DNA from 3 places in the Paenibacillus sp. FSL H8-0280 genome. Region 2 is predicted to be linked to each of the others. Evidence: riboswitches for the same ligand, from Rfam matches in the RefSeq annotation. Region 2 holds a riboswitch; each other region holds the start of a gene.
What was found. Region 2 has a riboswitch for cyclic di-AMP ahead of MHI12_RS10295 (C40 family peptidase). Riboswitches for the same ligand answer to the same signal wherever they lie in the genome.

Region 1 (4,196 bases), 1.7 Mb from region 2:
GAGCGGGCGTGTTGATCTGGTGATTTCAGGTATGACGCCAACGGATGAGCGGAAGAAAAGTATCGATTTTTCCGACACCTATTATAAATCAAAACAAGTGATTATGGTTCGCAATGTGGATAAAGACAAATATCCAACTATGGCAGAACTTGAAAATGCGAAGATTGGCGTTCAGAAAGGCTCCATTCAGGAAACGATCGGACAGAGTATTCCAGGAGCGAAGCTTACTGCGCTGGATAAAATCTCGGATATCGTGCTTCAACTGCAAACAAAACGCATTGACGCGGCAATCGTTGAAGATACCGTTGCTGCAGGTTATCTGGACGATATCATTGGACTTGCTGCTGCTGTTCCGGACGAAGAGCAAGCAGAAGCGGCAATCGGGATTCGTAAAGGGAATACCGAGCTGCTAGCTGCAGTAAATGGAACACTGGAGCGACTGAAAAGTGAAGATAAAATCAATCAGATGGTGACGGACGCCAGCCTCTTGATGGCGGATAAAGCGAACAAATCACAAAATATTTTCCAAGTATTCTGGGAGTACAAAAGTTTCTATGCTACAGGTGTAGGATACACACTTCTGTTGTCTGCACTTGGGGTTATCTTCGGGGTAATTATTGGATTGATCATCTGTTTGTTCCGTTTGCATGACGCTGCAATCTTGCGCTGGATCGGTACTGCTTACGTTGAAGTGATCCGTGGCACACCGATGTTGGTACAGTTGATGATTATTTACTATGGTTTCTCCCTGTCCTTTGGCATTAACTTCACTGCCCTTCAGGCAGGTATCATCACGCTTTCCATTAATAGTGGTGCGTATCTGGCAGAGATTTTCCGTGCGGGTATTCAAGGTGTGGATCGTGGTCAGTTGGAGGCAGCGCGTTCATTAGGTATGGGAAGAGGCGCCGCGATGCGTTATATCATATTGCCACAAGCCTTCAAAGCTGTATTACCAGCGATCGGTAATGAATTCATAACTATCATCAAAGAATCCTCCATTATCTCCGTTATCGGTATGGTGGATATTATGTATCAGGCAAGTGTAGTCAAAAACATTACGTACCAAGGCTTGAGTCCATTTTTGATTGCAGCAGCCATCTACTTTGTAATGACGTTCATTTTGTCCAAGCTGCTGGGACGACTGGAAAGGAAGTTGAGTGCAAGTGATAGACGTTAGACAATTACACAAATCTTATGGAAATAACGATGTACTTAAGGGCATTAACGTGACGATTGGCAAAGGTGAGGTTGTCGTGGTTATCGGTCCTTCCGGTTCGGGTAAAAGTACATTCTTACGTTGTCTGAACCTGCTGGAACAGCCTACCTCGGGTGAGATTGATTTTGAAGGCGTGTCAATCACCGATCCGAAGCACAACATCAATGCGACTCGTGAGAAGATGGGTATGGTGTTCCAGCATTTCAACCTGTTCCCACACAAAACGGTAGAGCAAAACATTACGATTGCTCCGATTAAAGTGAAGAAACAATCCACTCAGGAAGCGGAGAAAATCGCCGCTGATCTGCTTAACACCGTGGGCTTGTACGATAAAAAAGATACATTCCCGAATCAGCTGTCAGGTGGACAGAAGCAGCGGATCGCCATTGCTAGAGCATTGGCCATGCAGCCGCATGTGATGCTGTTTGACGAGCCTACTTCAGCACTGGACCCTGAGATGGTCGGCGAAGTGCTGGATGTCATGAAACGTCTTGCAGAAGGCGGGATGACGATGGTCATCGTGACACATGAGATGGGTTTTGCACGTGAAGTGGGAGACCGCATCCTGTTCATGGATGGCGGGGTTATTGTGGAAGAGGGAACACCTGATGAGGTGTTTGGAGCACCCAAAAATTCACGTACACGTGATTTTCTTGCCAAAGTACTCTAAATGAAAGATTAAATAGCGTTACTGACATCGAGTCGGTAACGCTATTTTTTTGTGCGTATTAATCATTTATAGATTTGAAAAGTAACTATTCTGTTACCAGATGTAAAGGAATCAGGTCATCCAATAATTCTAAAGAATGCAGTATTCTTAAATATGATGACATGCTAAAAACCATTTGGTAAGAATTACTACAAGTTCAGGTTACAAAATTGTGATATATTGAACTCTGCCGAAACTTCCGGACAGGGAGTGTGGGGGATGTAACGATGCAGATTGTGCAGGGGGAAGATCTACGGCACACTGCTTGGGGTGAATTAGGGTACATAACGTTTCAGATGTAACGAAGAACCTATAGGGTGGGCTCCTCATCCGAATCCGACAACTAACTTCGCAGGCACAATGAGGGAGGAAGACCATGATTAACAAGAAACGTATAGCCAAAACAGCAGTAGCATTAATGACAACAGCAATGCTCATTCAAGCCGTTCCGGCTCACGCCGATTCAGTTCATGTGGCCAAAGAAGGGGATACCTTCTACACCTTATCGAAACAATATGGAGTAGCACTCAACACGTTGGTTAAAGCAAACAACGACATTTCGGCTTACAACATTTATGGTGGTTTGAAAATTACGATTCCCGGTAAGGCAAACAATGTTGCAGCCGCTGCGGCAACGGAGAGCAAGGCCCAAGCGAAGACTGTTACTACAGCGAGCTTGGACGTTAACGCAGATAACAAAGTTGTTCAAGCCTGGGGTAAAACATTCGATTACAGCAAAGCTGTGAACGTGAAAGCAACGGCATACTCAGCAGATCCGTCTGAAAATGGAGGCTGGGGTGCAGTCGATTATTTCGGAAATGACCTTGAACTGGGTACGATTGCAGTTGATCCAAGTGTAATTCCACTTGGAACCAAAGTACTGGTAACTGGTCACAGCCATCCAGGATTGCCAAAACAGGCTTTTGTAGCCACAGCACGTGATGTGGGCGGTGCAATCAAGGGTCACCGGATTGATATTTTTATCCCGGGTAGCAAACAGTCTGTAAGCTCATTTGGTTTTCAGGATGTCGAACTGTACATTCTGAAGTAGAGAGAAAATAACATTTAAAATGAATTCAAACAGGGTGTCTGCCAGTCGCTAATTTGCGATTGAACAGCACCCTTTTAATATTCTCATTAATATTCTCATTATTTGTTATCACGGTCATCCTAATCTTTGGCCTTTGGCAATCCCAGCATTTCGTCCAAGGTGACCAGTTCATATCCCCGGTTACGCAGTTCTTCAATTATTTCAGGCAATGCCTCAATCGTACCGTTCAGGTTAGATCCCACACCGCCTCCTGCATGTTGCAGAACGATGGAGCCAGGTTTCACGGCAGATAGGACGTTATCCTTCACCTCTTCCTTGGAGAGGCCTTTCCAGTCCAGGGAGTCTACGTTCCAGTTCACAATGCTATAGTGTTGTTTGGCAGCCCATCTCAGCTGTTCTTCATTAATGTCTCCATAAGGTGGCCGAATCATCTTGGGCGTATATCCCGCCAAACGTCGAATAATATCCCCGGTATGTAAAATTTGTTTGCGAAAGGCATTCATCGACAGCTTACTGAATTCAGGATGATTGTAGCTGTGATTACCAACCATATGCCCTTCCTTAACGATGCGTTTCACCAGATCCGGATGTTTCTCAGCACGACTACCCACGATGAAGAATGTAGCTCTGACATTGTATTTCTTCAATACATCCAGCACTTGTGGAGTAAATCGTGGATCAGGTACATCATCAAAAGTCAGTGCAACCTTCTTGGTTGAAGGACCATTGGTTTTGAACGTATCCGCATATTTTTGACGTAACTGTCCCAATGTCAGTTGTTCTTCTTCCGCAGAATCCGAACCTGATACTGATTCAATTGACGGGCCTGAAACATCCCGCGATGAAACTGGAGCATGATATCCCCCGAGAAAAATAACGATAACCATCAGCATAATGAGGCGTACGCGCATAATAACGGCCTCCTTTTCCAAAATGACGTTCTCCTTGGTATGCCCGAGGGTTCCATAAAATATGCGTAGTGTGAGAAGTTTCATTGCGGATTTAGCTTATGACAGCCATAATTCCTCCATATATAACATATAGAAAAGGATAGGTGGATAGGATATGAGTACATATGATTTGAAATCCATACGTTTACAGGTGATTGAAGCAGGAGAGGATAAGGTTTTTCTCGTTACCGGAGGAAAGGCGCATATTGGCGCCGTAGCCACGTTCTACGTGGATCATGAGCGCGTAAGCGGGACGACGGTACATATTCC
Region 2 (4,196 bases):
GACAGCGTTAATGTTACCGCAGCACAATAAACGTTCCGTATGGCTGATGGAAGACATTTGCTGTACGTGCAGCTAAGCACTAACCTCTTGGATACTTAAGTCTAATGTTAGTGTTATATCAAAAAATGCAAAAAAGACTCCTTAAGCGTTAGCTTAAGGAGTCTTTTTTTTAGATGCGGTCGAGAGGACTCGAACCTCCACGGGGGTTAGCCCACACGGACCTGAACCGTGCGCGTCTGCCAATTCCGCCACGACCGCATATTGTATCTCCGTCATCAATATCGGCGACAAGAAATAATATATCATGCGGAATCTATCATGTCAACACTGAAAATAATAACAATAAAGCCCGAACCAGACGTCCATGTCGATTCGGGCTCTACCTTTAACTGCTGCTAATAGTTTGGTTCATTAAAACGGAAGCATACTTCAAATTACAGCTTGGAAGGCCAGTTACCATACCATGCATAACCGCCTCTTCTTTCTTTATCAATATCACTTAATTTGTATTTAACTACCCCGTCACGACCAATAAAGATTGGTTTATCCGTTCCTATCTCATAGAAGCGTGCCCAAATTGGTGCAGCTTTGGAATCAGCGATAATTTTACTATCTCCATTAGCTCTTTCATACTTGTAACCCGTAATTTTTACCTTGTTAAACCAAGCCTCCGCTCCTTTAATAGATGCGGTAATTTTAGCGTTAGCAGGTCTGGTTTTCAGGAATTTAACAATCGTTACACTCTCTCCAGCTGTCAGCGATGGCACTTCGTAGATTCTTGCGCTCGCTGGTTTAAGGGAACTGGAATCATGTTGTTGTCCCCATCCTGTCAGCTTACCGCCTGAAACGACTTGTGTATTCAAAATCGCCTCCACACCTTTGGCAACTGAATTTTTACTGCGATTAGCAAGTGTACTATCAATAAACGAGAAATCACCTTTGCGTGCTGCTACTTCATCGAGCATGATCATTACATTAATCATGGCATCATCATTGTAGGTAATATGCTTGTGATATCCGGAGCTTTGATAGACCTGTGGCCATCCGCCGTTTGAATACTGCATGTTGATCAAAAAGTTAATTCCTTTGATTGCAGCTGTGGAGTAACGCGGATCATTCGTCTTTTTAAATTCCTTCGCCAATCTTCTAATTTCTGAGTATGTAGCCTTGTTGTCTATCGTGGACTTTGCCCATTCTCCACTTGTCTGTTTATAATCTTTTCTCCAACCTCCATCCGGCAGCTGGTTCTTCAAAATATCAAAAATACTCGCTGTTGTACCTGATGCATCCGCAGCAGATACCGTCCCTACAGGAAGAACTGCCATTCCAACTGCTGAGAACACCATCGTACATGCCAGGACAAAAGTAACTAATTTCTTCGCTTTCAAATGTAACACTCTCCTATGTTCGTTTTTATAAATCTTCCACTTCTACTTTATCTATGATACGCGTCCCTAAACCTCCTTTATTTATATTTATCGCATAATAAAATCAATTTAAATCCAATATGTGGATTGGATAATCAGATATTATGCAAAAAATCGATTTTTGTCAATATATGCAACTTAATGAATATAATCTCTCTAATTCTACATAACGGAATAGTTCTTTTAACTCATGACAAACCTATTTATTTATCCAAATTCGTCTTAAACGAATCAATAATGACGTTTTTGTCATGAATGATACCCAAAGTTGATCCCTTTTTTCATATAAAAACCTTAATTCCGCTAACATTGAGGTATTAAGAAAGGGTTTAAATGGGTTTGACAATTACGCATTTATGCAATATAGTTTCAAATAGTTACAAAAACTTAATTATTCATTGCCGAGTTTCATGTTTGAAAACGGGGGAACCAATTTGGGTGAATTATTCTTATACATAGGAAATATAGGGAACCTTCTACCGAACCCTTAGCTAACTCCGTAGGCATCGAAGGGAGAACATTGATTTTGAAAAAACTGATTATCTCCATTTTTGGAGCAGCTGTATTATTTACATCCGGGGCAACAAGCACAGAGGCAAGCAGTATCAACTCCGTAGTGAACAACATGACAGGTATTCCTTACAAATGGGGTGGCACGACTGTAGCCGGCTTCGACTGTTCTGGTTTTATGAGATATCTTTTCAACAAATACAGCATTGAATTGCCACGTACTTCTCAGCAGCAAGCCAAAGCAGGTACGCCTGTATCCAAGAGCAATGTTCGGACAGGTGATCTGGTGTTCTTTAATACAACAGGCAAAGGCATTTCACATACAGGTGTATATATCGGCGGCGGACAATTCGCTCATGCCTCCAGCAGTAAAGGTGTAAGCATCACAAAGTTATCGAATCCATACTTCAATGACCGCTATGTAACAGCACGTCGGGTAACTGGACAGTTTATGTATGATAAAATGTTAGGTAAAATGTGATTCACATACAAAAAGGCATCGGTTATTAACCGGATGCCTTTTTTGTACTTAAAAATGTATGTTGCATTACTTACTAATGCAGCGCCTTCTGCACTCGCATCGCACCCTGAGACAGGGCATGTCCTCCTCCAACAGCTCCGGCCACCGCAACGGTCTCCATAATCTCCTGATCTGTTGCTCCCTTGGCACGGGCTTCTTCTACATGGTAGAAGGTACATACTTCATTGTTGGCGAATAATCCAATGCCGAGTGCAATTAGCTGTTTTGTCTTGGCATCAATCACGCCAGGTTGGAAACATTCTCCGGTAAACTCATGATACGACTTCACCACACCTGGCAGTACATCGCTTAATGCTCCAATCTGATCCTTGTAGGCATGAACTTTATCATTCATCAATGTCATGGCTTGTAGCACACCCTCTCGGCTATAGTTACAGATCTTCCTCACTGTACCTATCTTCTCTCCCGAGTGAGCCAATTATGCCAAGAAATCATGGTAATTCCAAACATTTAAACGCTCAAAGTTCCTGCTCAATTATAAGCGATTGCTATCCACTAAGTGGACTCTGGCGCGGCTCGCTGAACAGCTGATATCGGTAACCGCGATCCAGCTTCACGACACGTCGATTCTGACGACGGATAAGTACCTGCTCGCCATCCCAGGCAACCACAATCCCGGTTACATCGTTAGATTCCAGCTCGTCCCGTACTACTCTTACTTTCTCACCTGACAGACGCAGGGCGTCCAGTTCTGTATCACTAATCATCTTCATGGCTCCTATATTCCAAATTTATTTACAAAAAGAGACCTAAATGAAATGTCATTTAGGTCTCACGTGACTGTATTGGACTGTCATGTCATTCGAAATTATGTCCCGACTGAAAGTTACCGCTGCGCGTGCTCTTTGCTGTCGTTCTTCTCGAACCAAAAATCAAGCACTTTGGCGGACATCACACGTTCTTCAAGGTACTCCACTTGATGCGGTGTAAATTGTTCTTTCCAAGAGAAGGACAACTCTTCGCACAAGCCTACAATCGTCAGTAATTCTGACCAGGCAACATAGCGTTTGTACCAGAAAAATTGAGGATGTTCAATCATATAGGGATAAAGGTCATCGAATTCCGTATGTTTACAATCCAGGGCACGTTCAAAATGAACTTTCGATTCCGCCAGCTTATCATTAAAAAATTGTTCTGTTGCCGGTTGGTTCCCCATGGTGTTGCCTCCTCTCCCTAACATAACCCCATTATAAATGAAATCGGCGGTCATGCAAAGGCATAGTTCAAAAAATAGGCCCTATTCCTTTAAAATGTCACATTTCGTTATCGTCAAATTGTACCGTACCATCGTTCAGGGAACGAATGCGTACCAAGGCTTCCACCGGAATACCCTGTTCACGAATCGTGCGTGCCCCCGCCTGAAAACTTTTCTCGACCACAACGCCGAATCCGACGAGTTCCGCACCGGAACGCTCGATAATTTTGATGACGCCACGAGCGGCATCTCCATTGGCAATAATATCATCAATGAACAAAATACGGTCATTCTCATGAATGAACTCGCGGGATACCATAATGTCAGTTACAATTCCTTTGGTAAAGGACGGTACACGTTCACAGTAAGCATCAGGATCAGCCAGAAGTGTTTTTTTACGACGGGCGAATACAAGGGGCACCCCAAGTTCATAGGCTGCTGCAAAAGCAACCGGAATCCCTGAGGATTCTACCGTGATTACCCGAGTTACTCCACTTTCACGAAAACGGGCAGCAAACTCACG
Region 3 (4,196 bases), 2.2 Mb from region 2:
CTTCAGCACATCCCCATGATGAACACGTACATTCGAATAAGGCCGCATCACTTCTCCCAGGATTGGGATCAAGCGCTGATCAATCTCTACGGCTGTGACGGGACCGGCTACCCGAGCCAGTCGCTCCGTAAGGGCTCCAATACCCGGCCCAATCTCCAGTGCGCCCTTGGACTCGTCCAAGTCGGCTGCATTAACGATTTTGTTCAGTATATTTTGATCGATCAGAAAGTTCTGACCCAGACTTTTCTTAAATGAGAATCCGTGTCTTTGAATAATCTCTTTCGTACGCTTGGGCGTTGCAATTTCTATCGTCTCTTCCATGTCCTTCATATGCTCACAATCCTTCACGTTCAATTTGCGCTAATGCTGTAGAGAATTCTTCCCGTGTAATCTGAAATACACTGAGACGTTTGTGGAACTGCTTACCGTTACAATAACCGATACCCAGCAGATTGCCCATCTCCATGCGACGTGCAGCAGCCTGCGGATGCACGATAAGTCCTGCCGCGATCAGGTCCTCCCAATCGATCAGGCTCGGAGCACCTTCGTATGAAGTATGTACGCGCGCCAGAGCATGACGGATCGCCTCTGGTGAGGCATTCTCCACCCCAATGTCCCCTTTGCGCGTTGCATCAGCTTCCGGAATGAAGGCATGTTTGCAACCTGGCACCTTGTTCGCAATAATTTTACGAATGCGTTCGCCAGCATGGTCCGGATCTGTCAGTATAATGACTCCCCGTCTCTCCTGAGCAAGCGCAATCCGCTTCAGAATGCGTTGGTTGATTGCTGATCCACCTGTTTCTATGGTATCGGCTTCCACGGCCCGACGGATAGCTACCGTATCGTCACGGCCTTCCACCACAATGACTTCTTTTATCATGTTCCATTTCTTCCTTTCTAACGCAAAAAGAAGAGGAATATCCTCTTCTCTGCCAAACGGCGGGGGAGCTGAATTCAGACTCCTCCGCCGCATATTCCGCATGAATCATTCATGCAACTATTTTATAGCATTCCCATTTCAAAGTAAAACGATTTTAGTTCGCTTCCGGCTTCACCGGACCGATCACGTAGACCGTCTTGCCTTTCTTACGTCCAAAATTCAGGGCATGCTTCACACTGTCATAATACACATCAATTTTGTTGCCTTTAATGGCACCGCCTGTATCTTCCGCACGACGGAATCCCAGACCTTCGATATATACCCACCAGCCAATTGGAATGACTTTGGGATCAACCGCAATGGTGCGCCCTTCCGTTACACGAGTACCGGAAGCTGTTTTAGTTCCAATGCCAGGCTCTTCGGAAGAGTAGGCAGTCATGGATACATTTTTAAGTACTTTGGAGTATTTAAAAGAAGTCCCGGATACGGTAATCACTTTGCTGCCCGAGGCAGATGTTTTCTTCGAGTTCGTTGTTGTAGACTTTTTGGTTGTTGACGTTTGAGCCGATACGGTCTGAATCTCAGGTTCTTTCACGACCGGTTTTGCTTTGGTGCCAACAGCGATCACTTTATCTACACGATTATTCGCGACAGATTTTCCGACCATTTTTTTGGAGACCAATTCTCCATCCTGAAATACCTTTTCGATATGCTGCACAATTGTGCCTTCTTTGCCGTTCACAACGACACGGTTATCCCCTTTGTACAAGCTAGGGTCAGCCGTTTTAATGACTTTGTAAGCGATCGGTTGCTCTACTTCCACTGTACGCTTTGTTACGCGCACTACACGGATCTTCATCTCCGCTTTGATCGCAGTTCCAAGCGCCGGATACACTTTATCATTACTTTCAACTTGAATACCTGATTTTTGAATTGCATCTTCTACCGATGAATCGGTTGTATACAGAGTCTTGGTGTCTCCGTCTGCCGTAATGTTAACTGGAACGGCCCGCTCAATAACGATTCGGTCTCCATCTGTAATCGCCCCATTCATGGACATGGATACCTTATCGTGAGGGCTGACTGTGATCGACTGCTCCTCCAGCATTTCCTGAAGCATTCCTGTACGAGTCTCTACCACCTGAGCTTTGCCATCAATAACCAGTGAAATTTGTTTCCCGGCCTGACCGTAAACGACTAACAAGATCATGATTGTAAGCGCAATTGAGAAAATCGCGATCAATGCCATTTGACGCATGTTCTCATGCTTCCACCGCAACGCGAAAGACTTACTGGATGATCGTGACTCATGGGTCTCTTCTGGTTGGAATGTGCCCACTTCTCCGTCCTCCTTCATAGCCTCGCCGTCTAAAGTAATGCATGATGTCTTTGACGTGACTATACCAAATTTTCTACAGAACACAGATCGGACCAACATAATCCGGTTCTGCACCATGAATCAATCTTCGCAACATGATGTCATCCTCCTGAATACCTACCGTATGATGACAATATTTCTTTTATTCAAAAACAAAAAAGCCAAAGAAAGAGTGTAAGAGGAACTCTTTCGTGGCTTCCGAATGATTTTGAATATCGGAAATTCATGCACGAGGTTGCCTCTCTTTTTCCGCTTGCGAGGTTAGCTGTCGGGTTCGGGCGAAAGAGAGCCGCCCTATCTTGGGTCACCCGCTCATGGCGGACGCCCTTGAATTCACCCCGAGACCCAAAGAAGAAATCAAATACGGCTTCGCAGTTCCCTTCGCTGCTTTTGGGTCAGCGAACGTTGCGCATCGGCCAAATACACCGATGTTTAAGCCCTATTGGTTCCCCCGCTCTCCGATAACGGAGACTCAGCGAGACTGATTCATGAAAGTAATGTTGTTTCATCGGAAAGTGTCCCTTTGTTCATCCCCCGAACATCTGTCCAATTTTCCGCACAACAATTCACTGAAAAGATGATATCCTGTTTTGATGCATGTTGTAAAGCGTTGATCAAGTACGTTTTTCTGAATATTTGGTTAAAATATTGTAATATTCTTGATTTATTTGGATCAAAGGGCAAATTACCTCCGCTTACCTGCCTTTTTCACCTCATTTGCTCGTTTTTTTAACGAATCCCAAATCGTTCCATGGCATTTTTGGTTGTTATTGCAGCAATTTCCTCCACCGAAATGCCTTTAATTTCCGCAGCTGCCTCTGCAACCAGACGTACATGCGCTGTCTCATTTCGCTTCCCACGATAAGGGTGAGGTGTCAAATATGGAGCATCTGTTTCAATGAAAAATCGGTCCATAGGAACCTTCTCCAGCACCTCTTTGGGCTGCTTTGCATTTTTGAATGTGATCGGTCCTCCGAAAGAGAGATGGAAGCCCATATCGAGACAACTTTTTGCTGTTTCCCAGCTGCCCGAGAACGAGTGCATCACACCACCAACTTCGCCAGCCTTCTCTTCACGCAAAATTCTTATGATATCCTCATGTGCATCCCGATTATGGATGACAATTGGCATGTTCACTTCACGCGCCAAAGCAATTTGTTGTCGTAATACGCGATGCTGTATTTCTTTGGGTGAAGTATCCCAGTGATAATCCAATCCAATCTCACCGATCGCAACCACTTTTTCATGCTTGCATAAAGATGCAATCCACTCCAAATCGCCCTCCTGCATTGTTATCGCATCTACGGGATGCCACCCTACAGCTGCATATATAAAGTCATACGTTTCGGCGAGTTTCATTGTGGTTGGAATTGTCTCCCGGTTAAAGCCAATGTTGATCATACGACCAACTCCTGCATCCACAGCACGCTGAATCATGTCCTCGCGGTCCTCGTCGAATTGTGGTGCATCCAGATGTGTATGTGTGTCGAACAGCATCATGTCTGTATCTCCCTTCATGTCGAAATAACGACTATCTTCTTTTTCAAAATTCAATTTGTAAAATTCAATAATTCAATGACTCATACATAAAACATTTTGGGCATCTGTGTATTACATCATTACGTTTGTTTCTTCAAAACTACAATATATAGAAGATATACGGATATTCTGATCTATATATTGCTTATTGCACTCATTCTGCCTGCTTGCATTTACAAAATTATGTCGATCTACATATACTCCCCATTAAAGCAGATTACTGTATCATGAAAAATAGCTCTTTTAGAAAGTGTTTTGATATCGAAATTCTTCATCGGATTATACCCACACGATTACAAGAAATAGGGGCGTATATGTGACGGTAATTCGTGAATAATCGCATCCACCTTGTTTTGCGGGTAATACAAATGATGTTTCCCTCGGTGAAGTCCGCTGATG

Region 1: another riboswitch for cyclic di-AMP. It lies ahead of MHI12_RS17540 (3D domain-containing protein); the one in region 2 lies ahead of MHI12_RS10295 (C40 family peptidase).
Region 3: another riboswitch for cyclic di-AMP. It lies ahead of MHI12_RS00150 (ubiquitin-like domain-containing protein); the one in region 2 lies ahead of MHI12_RS10295 (C40 family peptidase).

The regions. Positions count from the first base shown of each region.
Region 1 covers NZ_CP150296.1:4,019,088-4,023,283, reverse strand. The annotation lists gene MHI12_RS17550 (ABC transporter substrate-binding protein/permease) at 1-1,177, shown strand, start outside; gene MHI12_RS17545 (amino acid ABC transporter ATP-binding protein) at 1,164-1,886, shown strand; cyclic di-AMP (ydaO/yuaA leader) riboswitch at 2,104-2,299, shown strand; gene MHI12_RS17540 (3D domain-containing protein) at 2,302-2,976, shown strand; gene MHI12_RS17535 (polysaccharide deacetylase family protein) at 3,096-3,887, opposite strand; gene MHI12_RS17530 (hypothetical protein) at 4,042-4,196, shown strand, end outside.
Region 2 covers NZ_CP150296.1:2,269,961-2,274,156, reverse strand. The annotation lists gene MHI12_RS10310 (carbohydrate-binding protein) at 1-30, shown strand, start outside; tRNA gene MHI12_RS10305 (tRNA-Leu) at 175-258, opposite strand; gene pelA (pectate lyase) at 435-1,397, opposite strand; cyclic di-AMP (ydaO/yuaA leader) riboswitch at 1,817-1,948, shown strand; gene MHI12_RS10295 (C40 family peptidase) at 1,954-2,418, shown strand; gene MHI12_RS10290 (carboxymuconolactone decarboxylase family protein) at 2,492-2,821, opposite strand; gene MHI12_RS10285 (hypothetical protein) at 2,967-3,185, opposite strand; gene MHI12_RS10280 (hypothetical protein) at 3,305-3,634, opposite strand; gene MHI12_RS10275 (xanthine phosphoribosyltransferase) at 3,732-4,196, opposite strand, start outside.
Region 3 covers NZ_CP150296.1:31,612-35,807, reverse strand. The annotation lists gene rsmA (16S rRNA (adenine(1518)-N(6)/adenine(1519)-N(6))-dimethyltransferase RsmA) at 1-330, opposite strand, end outside; gene rnmV (ribonuclease M5) at 335-880, opposite strand; gene MHI12_RS00150 (ubiquitin-like domain-containing protein) at 1,035-2,219, opposite strand; cyclic di-AMP (ydaO/yuaA leader) riboswitch at 2,493-2,746, opposite strand; gene MHI12_RS00145 (TatD family hydrolase) at 2,988-3,758, opposite strand; gene MHI12_RS00140 (HD domain-containing protein) at 4,091-4,196, opposite strand, start outside.